One region of the Micromonospora sp. NPDC005707 genome, then DNA from elsewhere that is predicted to be linked to it. Evidence: predicted binding sites of a transcription regulator. Region 1 holds the regulator's gene; each other region holds the start of a gene.
What was found. The regulator HrcA, encoded in region 1, represses chaperone genes, less so after heat shock. The targets are predictions, from matches to a motif close to GGTTNGCACNCTCNNNNNGAGNGTGCNAACC.

Region 1 (7,692 bases):
CGGTCTACTGGATGGTCGCCACCTCGCTGAAGCCCAACAAGGAGATCTTCTCGGCCACGCCGCGCCCGGTCCCGGCGGAGCCGACCCTGGAGCACTACCGGGAGATCCTCACCGGCAACCTCATCCCGGGCGTGACCTTCACGGACTTCTTCCTCAACAGCGCGCTGGTCGCGGTGGCCACCGTGGTGTTGAGCGGGCTTGTCGCGCTGCTCGCCGCGACCGCGGTGGCCCGGTTCCGCTTCAAGCTGCGCACCACCTTCCTGATCCTGCTGCTGGTGGTGCAGATGATCCCGCTGGAGGCGCTGGTCATCCCGCTGTTCCTGATGATCCAGCGGCTCGGGCTCTACAACACCCTGCCCAGCCTGATCCTGACCTACCTCGGCTTCTCGCTGCCGTTCGCGGTCTGGATGCTGCGCGGCTTCGTGGCCGCGGTGCCCAAGGAGCTGGAGGAGGCGGCGGCGATCGACGGGGCCAGCCGGGCCCAGACCTTCCGCAAGGTGCTCTTCCCGCTGGTCGCGCCCGGCCTGGTGGCCACCAGCATCTTCTCCTTCATCACCGCCTGGAACGAGCTGATCTTCGCGTTGACCTTCGTCAACGACCAGAGCAAGTACACGCTGCCGGTGGCCATGACGTTCTTCTTCGGGCGGGACGACACCGCCTGGGGTTCGGTGATGGCCGCCTCGACGCTGTTCACCCTGCCGGTGATCGTCTTCTTCCTGCTGGTCCAGCGCCGGATGGTGTCCGGCCTGGTGGCCGGCGCGGTCAAGGGCTGACCCGTCCGCCGGGTGCCGGGAGGAACCCGTTTTCCCGCACCCGGCGGCGGCACCTAGGCTGACCGCCATGACGGGCAGGCTGGCGGCGGTGAACATCGGCGGGGTGACCGAGGCGGAGTGGGCAGGCGACCCGAGCGGTCGCAGCGGCATCGACAAGCGGCCCGTCGACGGCCGGGTGGAGATCCGCTTCGCCGGCGTCGCCGGGGACTTCATCGGCGAGCGGGCCCACCACGGCGGCCCCGACCAGGCGGTCTACGCGTACGCCGAGGAGGACGCCGGCTGGTGGGCCGGCGAGCTGGGCCGGGCCCTGCGGCCGGGCGCCTTCGGCGAGAACCTCACCACCTGGGCGGTGGACGTCACGGGCGCGGTGATCGGCGAGTGCTGGGCGGTCGGCTCCGCGCTGCTGCAGGTGACCAAGCCGCGCACCCCGTGCACCACCTTCGTCGGCTTCTGGGGTGTGCCCGACCTGATCAAGCGGTTCACCCTGCGGGGTGCGCCCGGGGCGTACCTGCGGGTGCTGCGCGAGGGTGACGTGGGCACCGGCGATCCCGTCGAGGTGGTCGACCGGCCGGCGCACGGGGTGACGATCGGCGAGGTGTTCCGGGCGACCACCCTCGAACCGGAGTTGCTGCCGCGCCTGCTCGACGTGCCGGAGCTGCCCGAGTCGGTGCGGGCCAAGGTCCGCCGCCGCCTCGGCGCCGCCGCCGGCTGACCGCCCGGACCGCCCGCGCCGCGCCGGGTCAGGCCGCGGCGGGCCGGGTCAGGCCGCGGCGCGCCGGGTCAGGCCGCGGCGAAGACCTCGGCCAGCACCTGGGTCGCCGGGTCGCCCTTCACCTTGGCCCAGGTGCCCTGCTCGGCCGTCCACTCCAGGCCGCCGAACCGCACCAGCTTCACCCCGTGGTCGTCGGCGTGCGAGACCAGCCAGTGGGCGTACCGCCAGCCGTTGCGGCTGTCGGCGGCCGGCACGGTCAGCCCGGTCAGGTCGGTGCCCGAGCTCAGCTCCGGCAGGCCCCAGTCGAGGGCCAGGCTCTGCATCAGGGCGCTGGCGGCGGCCGGGCCGCGCATCGTCGGCGTCGGGCCGACCGTGCAGGCCACCGCCCCGGTCGCGTTCCCCAGCAGGGCGCGGGTGAGCACCTGCGACTCGTCCGCCCACTTCTCGTACGCCTCGGGGTAGGCCGACCGCTGCACCCGCTGGGCGGCCTCGGTGACCCGCAGCTTCTCCCAGCCCTTGACCTTCTTCAGCGCGGCGTAGAACTTCTTGGCCGCGTAGCGCGGGTCGCGGATCTCGTCGGGGGTGCCCCAGCCCTGGCTCGGGCGCTGCTGGAACAGGCCGAGCGAGTCCCGGTCGCCGTGCGCGATGTTGCGCAGGTGCGACTCCTGGTAGGCCGTCGCCAGCGCCACCACCACGGCCCGCTCCGGCATCTTGCGCTGCACCCCGATGGCCGCGATGGTGGCCGCGTTGGCCATCTGGTCGGCGCTGAGCACGACCTCGCCGTCGGCCTTGACGGTGCAGGTCCGGCTGGCCATCGGCAGCCGCAGCTGGTGCCCGAACTGCTTCGCGACGAACCACACGCCGAGCAGGGCCAGGACCGCCACCACCACACCCGATGCCACGATCGCCGCTCGCGTTCGCACCCGCACCCCCAGTCCCGACAGCCCGCCAAGCGTACGTCGCCCACTCCCGTCCCCGGGTCGGCCGACCGGACGCCTCACGGTCCGTAGCCGACCCGGCACCTCCGGCCTCAGTCTGCGGCGGGCACCCAGGCCGCGGGCCGCTTCTCCCGGAACGCGAGGACGCCCTCCCGGCCCTCCTCGGACAGGAAGTACCCGGTGGAGAGCGCGGCCAACTCGGCGATCTCGGCGCGCAGGTCGGTGGCGGCCGGGCGGCGCAGCAGCTCCTTGGTGCCGGCGAGGGCCTTCGGTGCGCCCTTCACCAGCGAGGCGCAGTACCGGTCCACGGCGTCGTCCAGCGCGTCCGCCGGCACGGCGGCGGTGACCAGGCCGATCTCGGCGGCCCGCCGGCCGTCGAACATGTCGCCGGTCAGGTACAGCTCGGCGGCGGCCCGGGGGTGCAGCCGCGGCAGCACGGTCGCCGAGATCACCGCCGGGATCACCCCGATCCGGACCTCGGTGAAGGCGAACGTGGCCTCCTCGGCGCAGACCGCCAGGTCCGCGGCGGCGATCAGGCCCAGCCCGCCGGCCCGCGCCGGCCCGGCCACCCGCGCGAGCACCGGCTTCGGGCACTCCCGGACCGCGACCAGCACGTCGCCCAGCATCCCGGCCGGCACGGAACCGCTGGCGTACGCGGCGGCCGTCTCCTTCAGGTCGGCCCCGGAGCAGAACACCGGGCCGGTGTGGTCCAGCACGACGGCCCGGACCGCGCCGTCGGCGACCGCCGCGGCCAGCCCGGCCAGCAGTTCGGTCATCAGCGGGGTGGAGAGCGCGTTGCGGTTGTGCGGGCTGTCCAGGGTGAGGGTGGTCACCCCACGGGCCGTGGCGACCCGCACGAGAGCGTCCGGAGAGGTCATGCCGGGCACACTAGTGGCCATGCCCGGCGTCCTTCCAGAAGGCGAACCCGTCCCGCGCGACGGGGCGCTGCCCGCTGCCGCCCGCCGCGCCGTCGGCGCGCGCGGCTTCGGCGTGTACGTGCACGTCCCGTTCTGCGCCAGCCGGTGCGGCTACTGCGACTTCAACACCTACACGGCCGCCGAGCTCGGCGGCGGCGCCAGCCGCGAGACGTACGCCGACACCGTGCTGGCCGAGCTGGCCCTCGCCGGCCGGGTGCTGGGCGACACCCCGCCGCCCCGGGTCGACACCGTCTTCGTCGGTGGCGGCACGCCCACCCTGCTCCCCGCCGACGACCTGGCCCGGATCCTCGACGGCATCGACCGCACCTGGGGGCTGGCCGCCGGCGCCGAGGTGACCACCGAGGCCAACCCGGAGACGGTCACCCCGGAGTCGCTCAAGACGCTGCGGGCCGCCGGCTACACCCGGATCTCGCTGGGCATGCAGTCCGCGGCGCCCGGCGTGCTGGCGATCCTCGACCGGCAGCACAGCGCCGGCCGGGCCACCGCCGCCGCGCTGGAGGCGCGGGACGCCGGGTTCGAGCACGTGAACCTGGACCTGATCTACGGCACGCCGGGGGAGAGTGCCGAGGACTTCGCCGCCTCGCTGGAGCAGGTGGTCGCGGCGGGGGTGGACCACGTCAGCGCGTACGCCCTGATCGTCGAGGACGGCACCCGGCTGGCCGCGCGGATGCGCCGCGGCGAGCTGCCGTACCCCAGCGACGACGTGGCGGCGGACCGTTACCTCGCGGCGGAGGCGGCCCTCGGCGCGGCCGGCTTCTCCTGGTACGAGGTCTCCAACTGGGCCCGCTCGGAAGCGGCCCGGTGCCGGCACAACCTGCTCTACTGGACCGGCGCCGACTGGTGGGGCCTCGGCCCGGGGGCGCACAGCCACGTCGGCGGGGTGCGCTGGTGGAACGTCAAGCACCCGACCGCGTACGCCCAGCGGCTGGCCGCCGGGGAGTCGCCCGGCCTGGCCCGGGAGCTGCTCACGCCGGACGAGGCGCACATGGAGGACGTGATGCTGCGGCTGCGGCTCGCCGACGGACTGGCCCTGTCCGGGCTCGACGAGGCGGGCCGGGCGGGCGCCGAGCGGGCCCGGGCCGGCGGCTTGCTCGACGCGGGCGCGTACGCCGCCGGGCGGGCGGTGCTCACCCTGCGCGGCCGGCTGCTCGCCGACGCGGTCGTCCGCGACCTGCTGCCCTGACCGGCTCCGGCCGGCCCACGCCCGCGACGCTGCCCGGACGGGCCCGGCCGGCCCTCCGGGCCGGCCGGGCCGGGCTCACTTGATCAGGTTGGCCGACATCGGGTAGCGGTAGGGCTGCCCCTCGTTGGCCTTCACCCCGGCCATGATGCCGAAGATCACGCCGATGATGACGGCCGCGCCGACGGCGAGGAAGCCGACGAGGATGCAGCTCAGGATCCAGCCGACGAGGCCCACGATCGACCACACGAGCTGGAAGTTGAGCGCCGACACCGCGTGCTGGCGCACGGTCGGGGACTGGTTGCCCCGCGCCAGCATGGCGACCAGCGGCGGGAGCCAACCCAGCACACCGCCGCTGACGAACATCGCCGCCGCCCCGCCGAAGTGCGCGACGAGGGCCCAGGTCTTGTCGTCGTTGTTGGCGTAGCCGGCGGGCGGCCCGTAGGCGCCGCCGCCCGGGTAGCCGCCGCCCGGCGGGGGATAGCCGCCCGGGGGCGGGTAGCCGCCCGACGGCGGCTGGCCTCCGGGAGGTGGGGGATAGCCACCGGGCGGGGGATAGCCGCCCCCGGCCGGCGCCCCGGACAGTGGTGCGGTGGGTGGTTCGCCGGCCGGCGACGAGCCGTACGGTGCCGACGGCGGGGTCGGCTCCGGCGGCGGTGCGCCGGAGTCCCCCGCTCCGGGAGGGCGAGGAGGTTCAGTCATGGACGTCACGGTAGGTCCCGGGGGCAAGGGCACACCAGAGCGAGATCGCCCGGGATGTCCGGCTGTTCGGCCCTGGCGGGTCGGATGTGCGGCGGGCCGGGCCGGAGGTACGTCGCTGATCATCGCGTCGGCGGGTCGGCCGACGTAGACTGGCACTCGCTACAGTCGAGTGCCAGACGCCCGGCGGACGCCGCGCGCCGGGGCGGACGAGGTGCGTCAGGAGGTGGGGAGATGGGTCTCGACGACCGCAAGCTCGCCGTGCTGCGCGCGATCGTCGAGGACTACGTCGCCACGCAGGAGCCGGTCGGCAGCAAGGCCCTGGTCGAGCGCCACCAGCTGGGCGTCTCCCCGGCGACCGTCCGCAACGACATGGCGGTGCTGGAGGAGGAGGGCTACATCCGGCAGCCCCACACCAGCGCCGGCCGGGTGCCCACCGACCGCGGCTACCGGCTCTTCGTCGACCGGCTCTCCCGGGTCAAGCCGCTCAGCCCGGCCGAGCGCCGGGCGATCGAGCGCTTCCTGGTCGGCGCGGTCGACCTGGACGACGTGGTGCACCGCACCGTTCGGCTGCTGGCCCAGCTCACCCGGCAGGTCGCCGTGGTGCAGTACCCGAGCCTGGCCCGCTCCAAGGTGCGCCACCTGGAGCTGGTGCCGATCTCCACCACCCGGCTGATGGTCGTCATGATCGCCGACACCGGCCGGGTCGAGCAGCGGCTGGTCGAGATGCCCGGGCCGGTCGCCCCCGACGACGTGACCGACCTGCGCCGGGTGGTCAACGAGAAGCTGGTCGGCTCCCGGCTCTCCGACACCCCGCCGCTGGTGCAGGCCCTGGTCGACGAGTCGACCCCGCAGCTGCGCCCGGCCATGGCCACGCTCTCCAGCGTGCTGCTGGAGACCCTTGTCGAACGGCACGAGGAGCGCATCGCGCTGGCCGGCACGGCCAACCTCACCCGGGGTGGTTTGCTCGACTTCCAGGGTTCGCTGCGCCCGATCCTCGAGGCGCTCGAGGAGGAGGTCGTGCTGCTCAAGCTGATCGGGGAGGCCGAGCCGAGCACCACCCGGGTGCTCATCGGCGACGAGAACGAGATCGACAACCTGCGGGCCGCCTCGGTGGTCAGCACCGGGTACGGCCCGGGCAGCACGATCGTCGGTGGGCTCGGCGTGCTCGGGCCGACCCGGATGGACTACCCCGGCAATATCGCCATGGTGAGGGCCGTGGCACGCTACGTGGGCGAGTTGCTGGCCCAGAACTGACCAGTCAGACCGACGGCCGGCTCCGGCCGACGACCGGCGCAACGCGAGACGAACATGAGGACACCGAACGCAGTGGCCAGGGACTACTACGGCATTCTCGGCGTGAGCCGGGACGCCTCCGATGACGAGATCAAGCGCGCCTACCGCAAGCTGGCGCGGCAGTTCCACCCGGACGTCAATCCGGACCCGGAGGCACAGGAGAAGTTCAAGGACATCAACGCCGCGTACGAGGTGCTCTCGGACGATCGGAAACGGCAGATCGTCGACCTGGGCGGCGACCCGCTCGCCCCGGGCGGCGGGGGCGCGGGTCCGGGCGGTCCGGGCGGCGCCGGCCCGTTCGTCGGCTTCCAGGACATCATGGACGCCTTCTTCGGCGGGGCGGCCGGCGGCAGCCGGGGCCCGCGGCCGCGTACCCGGCCGGGCGCCGACGCGATCCTGCGGCTGGAGCTGGACCTGAACGAGACGGCGTTCGGCGTCGAGGCGCCGATCACCGTCGACACCGCCGTGCTCTGCACCACCTGCTCCGGCGCGGGCACCGCGGCCGGCACCCACCTGGCCACCTGCGAGGCCTGCGGCGGCCGGGGCGAGGTGCAGTCGGTGCAGCGGACCTTCCTCGGCCAGGTGGTCTCCGCCCGGCCGTGCACGGTCTGCCAGGGCTACGGCACCACCATCCCGCACCCCTGCCCGACCTGCGCGGGCGACGGCCGGGTGCGCACCCGCCGCTCGCTCACCGTCAAGATCCCGGCGGGCGTCGAGGACGGCATGCGGATCCGGCTGGCCCAGCAGGGCGAGGTCGGTCCGGGCGGCGGCACCGCCGGGGACCTCTACGTCGAGATCCACGAGCGCCCGCACGACGTCTACTCGCGCAAGGGCGACGACCTGCACTGCCGGGTCACCGTGCCGATGACCGCGGCGGCGCTCGGCACCCGCCTGACCATCAAGACCCTCGACAGCGAGGAGACGGTCGACGTCAAGCCGGGCACCCAGCCGGGCAGCACGCTGCGGCTGCGCGCCCGGGGCGTGCCGCACCTGCGCGGCACCGGCCGGGGCGACCTCTACGTCCACCTCGACGTGCGGACCCCGACCAAGCTCGACGCCGACCAGGAGCGGATGCTGCGCGACTTCGCCAAGACCCGCGGCGAGGAGGTCGCCGAGCTGACCAAGCAGGGCGGCTTCTTCTCCCGGATGCGCGACG
Region 2 (7,692 bases), on a different contig from region 1:
CGGCTCGACCACCCCGACCGACCCGGCCAGCCCGGCCGATCTGATCCGGCCCGCCACTCCGGCCGGCCCCGCCGTGCCGGCGCAACCCGGCCCGTCGACCGACCCTGCGGCTCCCGCCCAGGCAGGCCCGTCGACCGACCCTGCGGCTGCCGCCCAGGCCGGCCCGTCGACCGACTCTGCGGCTCCCGCCCAGGCCGGCCCGTCGACCGACTCTGCGGCTCCCGCCCAGGCCGGCCCGTTCGGCAATCCCGTCGCGCCCGCCCAGCCCGCCTCGCCGGCCAGCCCGGGCGGGTTCGCCGTTCCCGCTCAGCCAGGGCCCGAGGGCTGGGGCGGCGTCGCCGGCCAGCCGGGAGTCGGCGGGCAACCCTGGGACGCGTACCCGGCCGGGCCGCCGCAGGGCTGGACCTGGCCGGCCGGTGGCGCTCCGCAGCCCGGGGCGCCCTACCCCGGCGGCTACCCGCTGCCGGGCGCGGCCTACCCCGGCCACCCGCTGCCGGGCGCGGCCTACCCCGGCCACCCGCTGCCCGGCGCGGCCTACCCCGGCTACCCGCTGCCCGGCCAGCCGTACGGCTGGCACCCGGGTCTCGACCCGCAGGATCCGCTGGTCACCCCGCCGCACGCGGGCGTCGGCGGCTGGTTCAGCCGGTGCGGGGGCGCGCTGCGGCGCGGCTGGCGGCAACTCCTGCCGATCATGCTGCTCACCCAGACCGTTCCGGCGGCCGTGATCGCGGTGATCTCGCTCGCCCTCGCACCGACCGAGCAGCCGGTCACCGGCGCGGACGGCGCCCCGGTGCTGCCCAGCGGCTACTTCGAGCACGTGTTCGCCTTCTACGGCGCCGTGCTCCTCGCCGCGCTGATCTTCGGCCCGCTGCAGAGCGCCGGCTGGGCCGCCGGCACCTGGGTGGTCGCCCGCCAGGCGGCCGGTGAGCCGGTCGGGGTCGGGGCGGCGCTCCGCTACGGGCTGCGCCGCGCCCTCGGCCTCTGGGGCTGGACCATCGTGGCCTCGTTGCTCATCACGGTCGGCGCCTGCTTCTGCCTGCTGCCCGGCCTGTACGCGGCGTTCGCATTTGCCCTGTTCGGCCCGATCTACCTGTTCGAGCGGCAGGAGCCGATCGGCCGGGCCTGGCGGATGTTCCACCAGCGGTTCGGCATGGTGCTCGGCCGGGTGGCGCTGGTCATCGGCGTGCTGATCGCCGCCGCGGTGCTGGACGGCGCGCTCGGGCTGGTCAACCAGCTCGCCTTCGGGGTGGACCCGATGGCCGCTCCCGGCACGGCCGCGGGCGCCGTGACGCTGGCCGTGGTGGGCGCGGTGCTGGCGACCCCGGCCTATCTGGCGCAGCTCGTCGGGCTGGTCGCCACGTACGCCGAACAGCGGGCCCACGAAGGCCCGGTGAACGCCGCCCGACTGGCCGCGGAACTCGGCTGAGCGGGGGCAGCGTGCTTGCACTCGGCTAGGGAGAGTGCTAAACAAGTCATTGGCACTCGCGTACGGTGAGTGCCAATGGTCGGGACGGTAGGGCCACGGTCGTGCCGGTGTCGAGATGGCGCCGGAGCGGCACGGGGCCGGTCGTCGCGGGCTGTCCGGCCCGACCGAGGAGACGTCGTCGTCGCCAGGTGGCGACGTCCCCAAGGTGCGTACACCAGACGGCCCATCCGGGGAATCCCCGGGTGGCCCGTGAGTGTCCAGGAGGACAACGCCGTATGGCCAAGATGATCGCGTTCGACGAAGAGGCGCGCCGCGGCCTCGAGCGGGGCATGAACCAGCTCGCCGACGCCGTGAAGGTGACCCTCGGCCCCAAGGGCCGCAACGTCGTGCTCGAGAAGAAGTGGGGTGCCCCCACCATCACCAACGATGGTGTGAGCATCGCCAAGGAGATCGAGCTCGAGGACCCCTACGAGAAGATCGGCGCCGAGCTGGTCAAGGAGGTCGCGAAGAAGACCGACGACGTGGCCGGTGACGGCACGACGACGGCGACCGTCCTGGCCCAGGCCCTGGTCCGTGAGGGCCTGCGCAACGTGGCCGCCGGCGCCAACCCGATGGCCCTGAAGCGGGGCATCGAGGCGGCCGTGGCCAACGTCTCGGAGGAGCTGCTGAAGCTCGCCAAGGACGTGGAGACCAAGGAGCAGATCGCCTCCACCGCCTCCATCTCCGCCGCTGACCCCAGCGTCGGTGAGATCATCGCCGAGGCGATGGACAAGGTGGGCAAGGAAGGCGTCATCACCGTCGAGGAGAGCAACACCTTCGGCCTCGAGCTCGAGCTCACCGAGGGCATGCGCTTCGACAAGGGCTACATCTCCGCCTACTTCATGACCGACCCGGAGCGTATGGAGGCCGTCTTCGACGACCCGTACCTCCTGATCGTCAACAGCAAGATCTCCTCGGTGAAGGACCTGCTCCCGATCCTGGAGAAGGTCATGCAGTCGGGCAAGCCGCTGCTGATCATCTCCGAGGACATCGAGGGTGAGGCCCTGGCGACCCTGGTGGTCAACAAGGTCCGTGGCACCTTCAAGTCGGTCGCCGTCAAGGCGCCGGGCTTCGGTGACCGCCGCAAGGCCATGCTGGCCGACATCGCCATCCTCACCGGTGGTCAGGTCATCAGCGAGGAGGTTGGCCTCAAGCTCGACGCCGTCAGCCTCGACATGCTGGGCCGCGCCCGCAAGGTCGTGGTGACCAAGGACGAGACCACCATCGTCGACGGTGCCGGCGACGCCGACCAGATCCAGGGCCGGGTCAACCAGATCCGGGCCGAGATCGAGAAGAGCGACTCCGACTACGACCGCGAGAAGCTGCAGGAGCGCCTGGCCAAGCTGGCCGGCGGTGTTGCGGTGATCAAGGTCGGCGCGGCCACCGAGGTCGAGCTGAAGGAGCGCAAGCACCGCATCGAGGACGCCGTCCGCAACGCGAAGGCCGCCGTCGAGGAGGGCATCGTCCCGGGTGGTGGCGTCGCGCTGGTGCAGGCCGGCAAGACCGCCTTCGACAAGCTGGACCTGGCCGGCGACGAGGCGACCGGCGCGCAGATCGTCAAGATCGCGCTGGACGCCCCGCTGCGGCAGATCGCCGTCAACGCCGGCCTCGAGGGTGGCGTCGTCGTCGAGCGCGTCCGCAACCTCGACCCGGGTCACGGCCTCAACGCCGCGACCGGCGAGTACGTGGACCTGCTGGCCGCGGGCATCATCGACCCGGCCAAGGTGACGCGTTCCGCCCTGCAGAACGCCGCCTCGATCGCCGCGCTGTTCCTCACCACCGAGGCCGTCGTGGCGGACAAGCCGGAGAAGACCCCGGCCGCCCCGGCTGGCCCGGGTGGCGGGGAGATGGACTTCTGAGTCCAGCTTCACCAGCACGCCGAAAGGGGGCGGGCCGCGTCAGCGGTCCGCCCCCTTTCCGTCTGTCTCAGGTCGGCAGTCGGCGCTGGTTGCGCCGCTTGTGCGCCCGGTCGTAGGGCGGCGTGAGCCGGATCGGTTCGTCCACCGGTTGCAGTGGTTCCTCGGCGGCGGGTCCATCCGCCGCGGTCATTTCCGCGAGCTGTTCGGCGTCGCCGAAGTCGAGCCGGTCGAACGGCAGTTGGCCGGGAAGCTCGCCGACCGGTCGCCAGCTCGCCGGCTGGTCGTCGGTCCGTTCGTCGTCCGTGGTCATGCCCGCCTCCTCTAATTCCCGACCGTAGGGGCCGGTCGATGGCCGAGGAGGCCGAACGGCATTATTGCCGTCTATGTAACTTTAGTTACTTCTGTCCGTTCAGTGCCTTCCGGTACAGGAAGAACACCCGCTCGATCCGCGCGCCGGCCGCCCCCGAGTAGAACGGCACCGGGCCCACCCAGCCGATCTGCGCCGCCCCGATCCCGGCCGCCGCCTGGTCGCGCAGGCAGCGCCGCAGCAGCACCCCGCCGATCCCCGAACCCTCGGCCGCCGGCGCGGTTCCCATCGGGCCGAACCAGCTCGGCCGCGACGAGCCGTAGGCGGCGAAGCCGAGGATCTCGCCGTCCCGCTCGGCCAGGTGCGCGCCGGCGTCCGGCCGCCCGACCGAGCCGGCCAGCTCGCCGTCCCAGGCGCCGCCGAAGGTGGCGCGGGCGAACTCCGCCAGCGCCGGCAGGTCCGAAGGCTCGGCCCGGCGTACGGTCACGCCCCGCCCGGCCAGCCGCCGCTCGGCAGCCTCGGTGGAGCGCAGTGCCGCCGAGCCCTCGCCCAGGTCGGCGGTCATGTTCCAGGCCGTCCGGTCCTGGCGGTAGCCGAGCCGCAGCGCGGCGCAGACCGCCGGGGTGTAGCGCACGTCGATGCCGGGCCAGGCGTAGTGCGGCGGGTTCCCGGCCAGCAGCAGCTCGGCGGCGCCGAGCCCGGCGAGCCGGGCCTCCGCCCCGGCCAGCAGCGACCCGCCGATCCCCTGCCGGCGCTCCTCCGGCGCCACCGCCACCAGGTCGACGTGACCGACCCGCGGATCCCGCGCGGACAGCGAGCCGATCAGCGCCCCGACCAGCGTGCCGCCGCGGACCGCGCCGAGCCGCAGCACCGACCGGTCGGCCGCCGCGCGGTCGGCCAGGGTGGCCACGATCGCCGGCGCCTCGGCGGCGTCCTCCGGCAGGTCCAGGGCGCGCCGGCAGAGGTCGACGACCTCGGGCAGGCGGTCCGGACCCAGCTCGATGATCTCCACGTCCATGGACGCCGACCCTAGGCCATCCGCCGGGCAATGGACAGGGTTGTTAACCGAGGTCGGCGGCGCGGGCGGCGCGGACCGCCGCGTACGCGTCGACCAGCCCCGCGCCGGCGAGGTTCCGGGTGCCGCCGCAGGGCGCGTCCGCGGGTGTCACGGCCGGCGTGGCGGTGTCGGCCAGGATGCGCCGGGTGCGGTCCAGGTCGCCGACCAGCGCCGGGTTGGCCGACCACATGAGCGCCACCACGCCGGCCACCTGCGGGGTCGCCATCGAGGTGCCGTCCAGGGTGGCGTAACCACCCCCGGGGTACGCCGACGGCACCCCGGCTCCCGGCGCGACCAGGTCCGGCTTGGCGGCACCCCCGGCCGCCGGCCCCCGGCTGGAGAACTCGGTGAGCCGGCGGGCCCGGTCGACCGCGCCGACCGTGAGCACGTCCGGGTACGGCGCCGGCGGGTCGGCGATGGAGCCGCAGTACGGGCCGGTGTTGCCGGCCGCGGCCACCACCAGGATGCCGGCCGCGGCCAACGCGGCGGTCGCCGGGCGCAGCGCCCCCGGGTCGCAGCCCTCGACCGGCGGGCAGCCCCACGAGTTGGTCAGCACGTCCGGGGCCCGGTGCGGCCGCCCGTCGGTGAGCGGATTCCCGCCGGGCGGGAACGGGGCCAGCATGAACTGCAGGCAGTCCAGGTAGCGGGCCGGGCTGCCCAGGTTGCGGTCGAGGTTGACGCAGCCGACCCAGCTCGCGCCGGGAGCCACCCCGATCCCGTTGCGGCCCACCGCGCTGCCCACCGTGTGCGTGCCGTGGCCACCCCGGTCGGCCGGCGTGGGGCGGTGCTCCCAGGGGTCGTACCAGGAGTCGTCGCCGCCCCGGAAGCCGGCGGCCAGGGCCGGGTGCCGGCCGTCCACTCCGGAGTCCGAACTGCCCACCACCACGCCGGCGCCGGTCACACCCAGCTCCGACCAGACCCGGTCCGCGCCGATTAGCGAGACGTTCCAGGTCGGACCGGTCGGCGCCGGCACGTCGCCCCGGGTCGGCGGCGCCGCCGCGGGCAGCGGGCGCAGCCGCTGGCTGACCAGCACCCGCGCCACCTCGGGTCGACCGGCGAGCCAGGCCCGGACCGCCGGCCCACCGTCCGTCTCGATGGCGTTGACCAGGTAGTACGGCGTCGGGTGCAGGCGCAGCCGGTCCAGCTCGCGGCGCAGGTCGCCCTGGCTGCGTTCGGCCGTGGCCACCAACCGCCGGTAGACCTCGGCCGCCCGGGCGTCCCGGCCGGCCCGACCGGGCGCCCCCGCGGGGATGCCGGACAGATCGGCCTGCTCGCGGAGCACCACCAGCAGCCGTTCCCCGTGCAGGCCGGGTTGTCCGGGGACGGCGTACACCACGACGAGGGCGGCGAGCAGGGATGCCGCGGCGAGCCCGGCCAGGCCGCGCCGGGGCGCGCGGGCGCGGGGCCGGGCGAGCAGCACGCCGTACCCGACGGCGAGCAGGACCGCGACAGCGAACGCCGCGCCGGCCGCGACCGCGACCCAGAACGGGACGTCACGGGTGGTCGCCAGCAGGACCGTGACCTCCTCCGGGTCGGTGAACGCCAGAGGCCCGAGCAACGCGAGCCCGACCAGCCAGCGCACCGGCCCGCGCCCGGCCGGACGGCCGGCGTGCCGGGCCGCCGCCTCCAGCGCGCCCAGCACGAAGCCGAGCGGCGGCAGCAGGAGCAGCCCCGGCAGTTGGGCGCCGGACTGACCGGCCCCGGCACCCAGGAGCGCCAGGGTCACCCCGGCGACCAGCCCGCCGACCAGCACGAGCCGGGCCGGCCGGGGCGGCGCGCCGACCGCGAAGGCCGCCCAGAACCTGGGGCCGAGGAGCACGCCGGCGAGCGCGCCGAGCGCGGCCGCGGCCAGCCCGGCGAGGAGCGTCTCCAGCGCGCCGCCCAGCGCGCCCACCCACGCCCACGGCAGCAGCGACGCCAGCCCGGCGGCCACCGCCAGCAGCGTCACCGGCCCGAACCGCCCACCCCGGCCACCGGGACCGGCCGCGCCGCCACCGGGACCGGCCGGCGTGCCGCCCGGCACCGGCGCCCCCTCGGTCGCCGACGGGACAGACGGCGCCGGGCCACCCCCGGGCACCGACGGGACGGACGGCGCCGGGCCATCCCCGGGCGCCGACGGGACGGACGGCGCCGGGCCGGTGCCGGGCACCCGCGGGGTGGACCTGCGGCGGGTCAGCCAGGCGAGGACCAGTGCGAGCAGCGCGGCGGTCGCGGCCAGCGCCGCCAGGTACGCCTCGTGGTGCACCGGCGGCAGCGCCCGGAGCAGGGTCAGCGCCCCGAGCGCGAGCGTGCCGGCCAGCCACGCACGCCCGGTCGCCCGGATCGCGGGGGAGCGCGGAAGCAGCGCGAGCGCCAGTGTGGGCGCGCCCACCAGCAGCACGGTGACCAGCGCGACCACCGGCCAGACGGCCACCGTGCGGTCCAGGCCGGAGACGAGCACCAGCTGGTCGAACACCCAGCCGACGAGCTGGCCCGGCACGGTGACCAGCACGGCCCAGACGCCGGTCACCGCCGCGGCGACCACCGGCCACGGCCCGGTGCCGGGGCGAGGGGGATGGAACGGAGGGACGGGAGCGGTGGGTGGGCCGGCCTGCATGGCCCTCACCGTACGGCCCGGCGGGTGCCTGCCGCCGGAGTGCGGCGCCGGTTACGGTGGACACGTGCGCGACCCCAACGTGTCCCGATCCGCGGCCGGTCAGCTCTCCGCCGAGCGCCGCGCCGACGACCTGCGCCGACTGCGCGCCGAGCGGTTCGACGTGCTGGTCATCGGCGGTGGCGTGACCGGTGCGGGCGCCGCGCTCGACGCCGCGTCCCGCGGCCTGAAGGTGGCTCTGGTGGAGGCGCGCGACCATGCCGCCGGCACCTCCAGCCGGTCCAGCAAGCTGATCCACGGCGGCCTTCGCTACCTGGAACAGCTGGAGTTCCACCTGGTGCACGAGGCGCTGACCGAGCGCGGGCTGCTCGCCACCCGGCTCGCCCCGCACCTGGTGCGCCCGGTGCCGAT
Region 3 (7,692 bases), on a different contig from region 1:
TCGGGGAGGATCACGCCGATCTTCGGCTTCTTGTCGGTCGAGCCGCCGGCCTGGTCGGAACCGCCGTTGTCACCACAGGCGGCCATGCTGCCGGTCGCGAGAAGACCGACGGCCGCGAAGGTGAGGAAGCCCTTGCGCATATGCATGGGTCCTTTCGGGGGTTGGGGGAGTTGTTGTCGGTGTTTTGTTGTGCCCGGCAACGTATTCCTCCCCGCCGAAGTCGCGCAAGGGAGCCGAGGTCAGAAGTTTGTTGGCGGCAGTAACAATTCAGCAACGCAAGTGACACCCCGCCGTCACCGTGCGGAGAGCGCTCCCCCGGGTGGCGTGCGGAAACGCTCCCAGCCGACCCGGGGAGAGGTGGCTCAGCGGGTGGCGATCGGCGCCGTGACGGCACCGGTCAGCGCGACCAGGTCGGCGGGGGCGAGCTGCAGTTGCAGGCCGCGGCGCCCCGCCGAGACGTAGACCGTCGGATGCTCCAGCGCGGAGGCGTCGACGACCGTGGGCAGCCGCTTGCGCTGGCCGAGCGGGCTGATCCCGCCGCGGACGTACCCGGTGGCCCGCTCCGCCACCGTCCGGTCCGCCATGGCCGCCCGCTTGCCGCCGGCCGCCGCGGCCAGGGCCTTGAGGTCCAGCTCGCCGGTGACCGGCACGACCGCCACGGTCAGCGCGCCGTCGACCTCGGTGACCAGCGACTTGAACACCTGGGCCGGTGGCACCCCGAGGGCCGCCGCGACCAGGGCGCCGTAGTTCGGGGCGTCCGGCGAGACGTCGTACGGGTGGGTGCTGTGCGCGATCTTCCGCTTGGTCAACAGTGCCGTCGCCGGAGTGCCCTGTCCCGCCATGAGCGACAAACTAACCCGCGGCAGCCTGCCCGGTGCGGTCGCCCGGCCTGCTGCTGTGCCCGGAGCGGCGGGTCAGCACCCGGGGGCCGGCCTCGGTGATCGCGACGGTGTGCTCGGAGTGGGCCGAGCGCGAGCCGTCCGCGGACCGGATCGTCCACCCGTCCTCGTCGAATCTGATCTTGTCGGTGCCGCGGCACAACCACGGCTCGATCGCGATCGTCAGGCCGGGCTTGAGCTTCATGCCCCGGCCGGAGCGGCCGGTGTTGGGCACGTGTGGGGCCTCGTGCATGGTGCGGCCGATGCCGTGGCCGCCGAATTCGTTGTTGACCTGGTAGCCGTAGCGGCCGGCGACCCCGGCGATGGCGGCGGAGATGTCGCCGATCCGGTTGCCCGCCTGCGCCGCGTCGATCCCGGCCTCCAGCGCGACCTCGGTGGCCTCGATCAGCTTCAGGTCGTCCGGGGCGGGAGTGCCGACGACGACGGACAGCGCGGAGTCGGCGACCCAGCCGTCGATCCCGACCGCCATGTCGATGCTCAGCAGGTCACCGTCGCGCAGGGCGTAGTGGTGCGGCAGGCCGTGCAGCACGGCGTCGTTGACCGAGAGGCACAGGACGTTGCGGAACGGGCCGCGGCCGAACGACGGCGTGTAGTCCCAGTAGCAGGACGCCGCGCCACGCTCCTTGATCCGGCGGCGGGCGTGGTGCTCGAGGTCCATCAGGTTGACCCCGACGGCGGCGACCTCACGCAGCTCCGCCAGCAGCTCGCCGACGAACTGGCCGGTCACGGCCATCCGGTCGATCTCCTCGGCGGACTTGAGTTCGATCACGATCAACCCTCCCCTTCTCTTGCGGTATTTTTATACCACGGCGGCCGGGGTCTATCCTGCTGGCATGGTTCGCCCACCGCTCACGCCGGAACAGGTCGCAGCGGGGCAACGCCTCGGGGCGGCGCTCCGGGTCGCGCGAGGCGACCGCAGCCTCGTCGAGGTGGCCGTGGCGGCCGGCATCTCGCCGGAGACGCTGCGCAAGATCGAGGTGGGCCGGCTTCCGGCACCCGCGTTCGGCACCGTGGTCTGCCTCAGCGAGGTCCTCGGCGTCGCGCTCAGCGACCTGGCCGAGGTGTGGCTGGCCGACCTGCGCGTCCGCGAGGCGTCCTGACTCAGCCGGGCACCGGGCGGCAGAGCAGCACGGTCGGCGCGCCGGCCACCCGGGTCAGCACCAGGCTGGCCGCCGCGTCGCCGGCCAGCCGCAGATCCCGGCGCAGCTTCTCCGGCTCCAGCGCCGAGCCGCGCTTGAGGATCTCCACGCGGCCGACCCGGCGCTCCCGCAGCAGGGCGCGCAGCCGCTTCAGCGAGAACGGCAGGACGTCGGTGATCTCCAGGCAGCGGGCGAACGGGGTCGGCCGGGCCTCGTCGCCGTACAGGTAGGCGATGCTCGGGTCGGCCAGCGTCGCGTCCAGCTCGCCGGCCAGCTCGGCGACCAGGTGCGCGCGCACCACCGCCGGGTCCGGGTCGTACAGGAAGCCGCGGGGCCGGCCCACCGGCGCCTCGGCGTCACCGGTGCCGGTGAGCTGGTAGGAGGCGACCCCCGCTCCGCCGGAGGCGTCGGGTGGGTGTCCGTCCTTCTCGCGGAGCACGGTGGCGCGGCGGGGCACCGCCGCCAGCGCGCCGCACCAGAGCGTCGCCTCGACCAGGTCGCCGTCGACGCTCACCCACTCCGCCTCGGCGCCCGCCGGGATCAGCGCGTGGTCCAGTCCCGGGGCCACCTTCACCACCGTGTGCGGCACCCGCTCGGCCAGCCCGGTGACGAAGTCCCAGGGCGGCGAGTAGGCGTTCGGGTCGAAGATGCGCCGGCCGGTGCCGGCCTTCCGGCGGGCCGGGTCGCAGAAGACCCCGTCGACCCGGCCCACGTCGAACGCCGTGGCGTCCCCACACTCCACCGTGAACAGGTCGCCCAGCCCGGCCGCCTCGGCGTTCGCGGCGGCCATCGCGGCGGTCACCGGGTCGGCCTCGACGCCGTACACCCGGATGCCGGCGCGGGCCGCGGCGAGCGCGTCCGCCCCGAGGCCGCACCCCAGGTCGGCGAGGGTGGCGACGCCCGCGGCGCGCAGGCGCTCCGCCCGGCGCCGCGCCACGACCCCCCGGGTGGCCTGCTCCAGGCCGGCCCGGGTGAGGAACATCCCGGCCGCCGCCGGGCCGAACTTGCCCACGGCACGGCGGCGCAGCTCGGCCTGGGTCAACGCCGCCGCCGCGAGCCCGGCCGGCACCCCGGCGGAGCGGAGCGCCGCCGCCGCCGTCAGCGGGTCGCCGCCGGCCACCCGCGCCGCCGCGTCGAGCGCGGCCGACCCCTCGGGGGTACGCAGGGCGGCGAACTGTTCCAGGTCCACCCGGGCATTCTCCCGGCCACCCCCGGCCGACCGCCCCGGACCCCTCGTGGCCCGTCGTCGTCGACTCCGGTCCGGCCGGATGACGCGACACGAGGCGCGGCGCGTTGGCACTCTCCTTGACGGAGTGCTAGCCGAGGAATAACCTGCGATTAGCACTCTCACCCTGAGGGTGCCAACGCCCGGGCCCTGGTGTCCGGGGGTTGAGCGCCAGGCGGACCGGCACCCGCGACGACGGCCCCGCCCGGTGGCATGTGGCAGATTGACGCTGGTCGGCGTGCCGACCGGCAACGACACCAAGTACCCCAGGAGGGTATGCCCGTGACTACCGCGACCAAGGTTGCGATCAAGCCGCTCGAGGACCGCATCGTGGTCCAGGCGAACGAGGCCGAGACCACCACCGCCTCGGGCATCGTGATCCCCGACACCGCCAAGGAGAAGCCGCAGGAGGGCACCGTCCTCGCTGTCGGCCCGGGCCGGATCGACGACAAGGGCAACCGCGTGCCGATCGACGTCAAGGTCGGCGACACCGTCCTCTACTCGAAGTACGGCGGCACCGAGGTCAAGTACGCCGGCGAGGAGTACCTGGTGCTCTCCGCCCGCGACGTCCTCGCGGTCATCGAGAAGTAAGCAACCGATCAGTGTCGTTGCCCCGGTCCGGCTCGCCGGGCCGGGGCAACGTCGCTTCGAAGGGATACAGATGGCGAAGATCCTGAGCTTCTCGGACGACGCCCGGCACCTGCTGGAGCACGGTGTCAACGCCCTCGCGGACGCGGTCAAGGTCACACTCGGCCCGCGCGGGCGCAACGTCGTCCTGGACAAGAAGTTTGGTGCGCCCACGATCACCAATGACGGCGTGACGATCGCCAAGGAGATCGAGCTCACCAACCCGTACGAGAACCTCGGCGCGCAGCTGGTCAAGGAGGTGGCGACCAAGACCAACGACGTCGCCGGCGACGGGACCACCACCGCGACCGTGCTGGCCCAGGCCATGGTCCGCGAGGGCCTGCGCAACGTGGCCGCCGGGGCCAACCCGACCGGCCTCAAGCGGGGCGTCGACGCGGCGGCCGCCAAGGTCTCCGAGGCGCTGCTCGGCCGGGCCGTCGAGGTGGCCGACAAGGAGTCGATCGCGCACGTCGCGACGATCTCCGCGCAGGACAGCACCATCGGCGAGCTGATCGCCGAGGCGATGGAGCGGGTCGGCCGCGACGGTGTCATCACCGTCGAGGAGGGCTCTGCTCTGATCACCGAGCTGGAGGTGACCGAGGGTCTCCAGTTCGACAAGGGCTTCATCTCGCCGAACTTCGTCACCGACGTGGAGGGGCAGGAGTCGGTCCTGGAGGACCCGTACATCCTGATCACCACGCAGAAGATCTCGGCGATCGAGGAGCTGCTGCCGCTGCTGGAGAAGGTTCTCCAGAACAACAAGCCGCTGCTCATCATCGCCGAGGACGTCGAGGGCCAGGCCCTGTCCACGCTGGTGGTCAACGCGATCCGCAAGACCATCAAGGTCTGCGCCGTGAAGGCCCCCGGCTTCGGCGACCGCCGCAAGGCGATGCTCCAGGACATGGCGATCCTGACCGGCGCCGAGCTGGTCGCCCCGGAGCTGGGCTACAAGCTCGACCAGGTCGGCCTGGAGGTGCTCGGCACCGCCCGTCGCGTCGTGGTCGACAAGGAGAACACCACGGTCGTCGACGGTGGCGGCCAGGCCGCCGAGGTCGCCGACCGGGTCGCCCAGATCCGCAAGGAGATCGAGGCCTCGGACTCCGAGTGGGACCGGGAGAAGCTGGCCGAGCGGCTGGCGAAGCTCTCCGGTGGCATCGCGGTGATCAAGGTCGGCGCGGCCACCGAGGTCGAGATGAAGGAGCGCAAGCACCGCATCGAGGACGCCATCGCCGCGACCAAGGCCGCGGTCGAGGAGGGCACGGTCCCGGGTGGCGGCGCCGCCCTGGCCCAGATCCTGCCGGTGCTCGACGACGACCTGGGCTTCACCGGTGACGAGAAGGTCGGCGTCTCGATCGTGCGCAAGGCGCTGGTCGAGCCGCTGCGCTGGATCGCGCAGAACGCCGGCCACGACGGCTACGTCGTGGTGCAGAAGGTCGCCGGCAAGGAGTGGGGCAACGGCCTCGACGCCGCCACCGGCGAGTTCGTCGACCTGGTCAAGTCCGGCATCCTCGACCCGGTGAAGGTGACCCGCAACGCGGTCACCAACGCCGCCTCGATCGCCGGCCTGCTGCTCACCACCGAGAGCCTGGTGGTGGAGAAGCCGGAGAAGGCCGAGCCGGCCGACGCCGGTCACGGCCACGGCCACGGGCACGGCCACCAGCACGGCCCGGGCTTCTGATCCCGAGTCGTACGGCCTGACGTCAGGGCACACCGCCAGCCGGCGGTGTGCCCTGACCCGTATCTGCTTACGGAACGCTGACGAGGTTGGCGGTCGCCCGCTCCGACCGACGACACTGGTCGCCGTGAGCACCATGTCGCGCGGTCGAGCCGCGCTGGCCGGGGTGACCGCCGCGGCCGTCGCGATCGGCGTCGCCGAACCGGTGGCCGTCCTCACCGGCCCCCGGTCCGCCCCGCTCATCGCGGTCGGCGGGCTGGTCGTCGACGTGGTGCCGGAGCCGCTCAAGCAGTTCGCCATCGCGGTCTTCGGCACGTACGACAAGCTCGCCCTCCTGGTCGGCACGGCGGTGCTGCTGGCCGCGATCGCGGCGCTGATCGGCGTGCTGGCGGCCCGGCGGCTCCGGATCGGCCTGGTCGGCATCGCCGCGTTCGCCGCCCTCGGGGTGACCGCCGCGCTCACCCGGGCCGGCGCGAACGCCTTCGACGCGCTGCCTTCCCTGGTCGGCGGCCTGCTGGGGGCCCTGACGCTCTGGGCCTTCGTGGCGGGTCCGCTCGGAGAGGGCGCCGGGCCGCGGCCCTCGCCAGCCGCGCCGGAGCCAGGGCCTTCCGGGCCCGCACCTTCCGCGCCTACGCCTTCCGCGCCAAAGCGGCCCGCGCCAAAGCCGCCCGAGCCGCCGCCGGCCGTCGCTGCGCTCGCGCGGGACGAGAGTCCGGCCGGGTGGGAGCCGCTCGACGGCGGCGACCACGAGTCGCGCCGCCGGTTCCTGCGTGGCGTCGGCCTGCTGGCCGGCACGGCAGCGGTGGCCGGGCTCGGCGGGCACTGGCTGGCCGGGCGGCGGGGCGTCTCGGCGGCCCGCGAGGCGGTGCGGCTGCCCGCCCCGGCGGCGCCCGCCCCACCGGTGCCGGCGGGCGCCGACCTGTCCGTGAGCCGGCTCGCCCCCTTCGTCACCCCGAACCGGGAGTTCTACCGGATCGACACCGCGCTGGTGGTGCCGCAGGTCGACCCGGCGACCTGGCGGCTGCGCATCCACGGCCGGGTACGCAAACCGATCGAGCTGAGCTTCGACGACCTGCTCGCCCGGCCGATGGTCGAGCGCTACGTCACCCTGGCCTGCGTCTCCAACGAGGTGGGCGGGGACCTTATCGGCAACGCCCGCTGGCTGGGCGTGCCGATCCGGGAGCTGCTGGACGAGGTCGAGCCGGAGGAGGGAGCGGACCAGGTGGTCGGCCGTTCGGTGGACGGCTGGACCTGCGGCACCCCCACGGCGGTGCTGCGGGACGGGCGGGACGCGCTGCTCGCGGTCGGGATGAACGGCGAGCCCCTGCCGGTCGAGCACGGCTTCCCGGCGCGGGTGGTGGTGCCCGGCCTCTACGGGTACGTCTCGGCCTGCAAGTGGGTGACCGAGCTGGAGTTGACCAGCTTCGCGGACTTCGACGCGTACTGGGTGCCGCGCGGGTGGTCGGCACAGGGGCCGATCAGGACGCAGTCCCGGATCGACACGCCGCGCCGGCGCAACCCGCTCACCGCCGGCCCGGTCACGGTCGCCGGGGTGGCCTGGGCGCAGCACCGGGGCATCCGCAAGGTCGAGGTACGCGTCGACGGCGGCCCCTGGCGGGAGGCCACCCTGGCCCCGACCGTCTCGGTGGACACCTGGGTGCAGTGGTCGTGGCGGTGGGACGCCACCCCGGGCGACCACACGCTCCAGGTCCGGGCCACCGACGCCACCGGGGAGACGCAGCCGGAGCAGCGGCGCCCGGTCGCACCGGACGGTGCCACCGGCTGGCACACCGTCCCCGTCAAGGTCGGCTGATCCCCGCCCCCACAACGCTGTGACAGGGCCGCCACGGTGAACCGCCGACGGGTGGCCCGGGGTCACCGCCCGACGGGTCGGCAGGGTCCTCGTCGCACGCTACGAACTTGATGTCGTGAACGACTCAGACGCGCGGGCATCCACTCCACCGGCGGACTCATCGACGTCATCAGGTTCGTAGGGCGGCGGCCGTGGTCGTCCCGGTCGGGCGACTCACCTACGTCATCAAGTTCGTAGTCACCGCCGGGTCCTCTTGGGCCCGCAGCGGGGCCGGGCGGACGACGCCGGCAGGACCGCTCGGCGGTGACGCGGCG

Region 2: the regulator HrcA is predicted to act here: its motif matches at 1,474-1,504, upstream of groL (chaperonin GroEL).
Region 3: the regulator HrcA is predicted to act here: its motif matches at 3,375-3,405, upstream of groES (co-chaperone GroES).

Annotation. Positions count from the first base shown of each region.
Region 1 covers NZ_JBEXYR010000003.1:2,570-10,261, forward strand. The annotation lists gene ABZ452_RS05185 (carbohydrate ABC transporter permease) at 1-773, shown strand, start outside; gene ABZ452_RS05190 (MOSC domain-containing protein) at 841-1,485, shown strand; gene ABZ452_RS05195 (hypothetical protein) at 1,554-2,414, opposite strand; gene ABZ452_RS05200 (enoyl-CoA hydratase-related protein) at 2,516-3,301, opposite strand; gene hemW (radical SAM family heme chaperone HemW) at 3,321-4,544, shown strand; gene ABZ452_RS05210 (DUF4870 domain-containing protein) at 4,620-5,243, opposite strand; gene hrcA (heat-inducible transcriptional repressor HrcA) at 5,475-6,497, shown strand; gene dnaJ (molecular chaperone DnaJ) at 6,570-7,692, shown strand, end outside.
Region 2 covers NZ_JBEXYR010000005.1:237,380-245,071, reverse strand. The annotation lists gene ABZ452_RS11675 (hypothetical protein) at 1-1,426, shown strand, start outside; gene groL (chaperonin GroEL) at 1,702-3,324, shown strand; gene ABZ452_RS11665 (hypothetical protein) at 3,392-3,634, opposite strand; gene ABZ452_RS11660 (GNAT family N-acetyltransferase) at 3,720-4,649, opposite strand; gene ABZ452_RS11655 (S8 family serine peptidase) at 4,693-7,284, opposite strand; gene ABZ452_RS11650 (glycerol-3-phosphate dehydrogenase/oxidase) at 7,349-7,692, shown strand, end outside.
Region 3 covers NZ_JBEXYR010000002.1:288,704-296,395, reverse strand. The annotation lists gene ABZ452_RS03900 (substrate-binding domain-containing protein) at 1-140, opposite strand, end outside; gene ybaK (Cys-tRNA(Pro) deacylase) at 363-842, opposite strand; gene map (type I methionyl aminopeptidase) at 853-1,668, opposite strand; gene ABZ452_RS03885 (helix-turn-helix transcriptional regulator) at 1,733-1,999, shown strand; gene ABZ452_RS03880 (methyltransferase domain-containing protein) at 2,001-3,227, opposite strand; gene groES (co-chaperone GroES) at 3,540-3,854, shown strand; gene groL (chaperonin GroEL) at 3,925-5,568, shown strand; gene ABZ452_RS03865 (molybdopterin-dependent oxidoreductase) at 5,693-7,378, shown strand.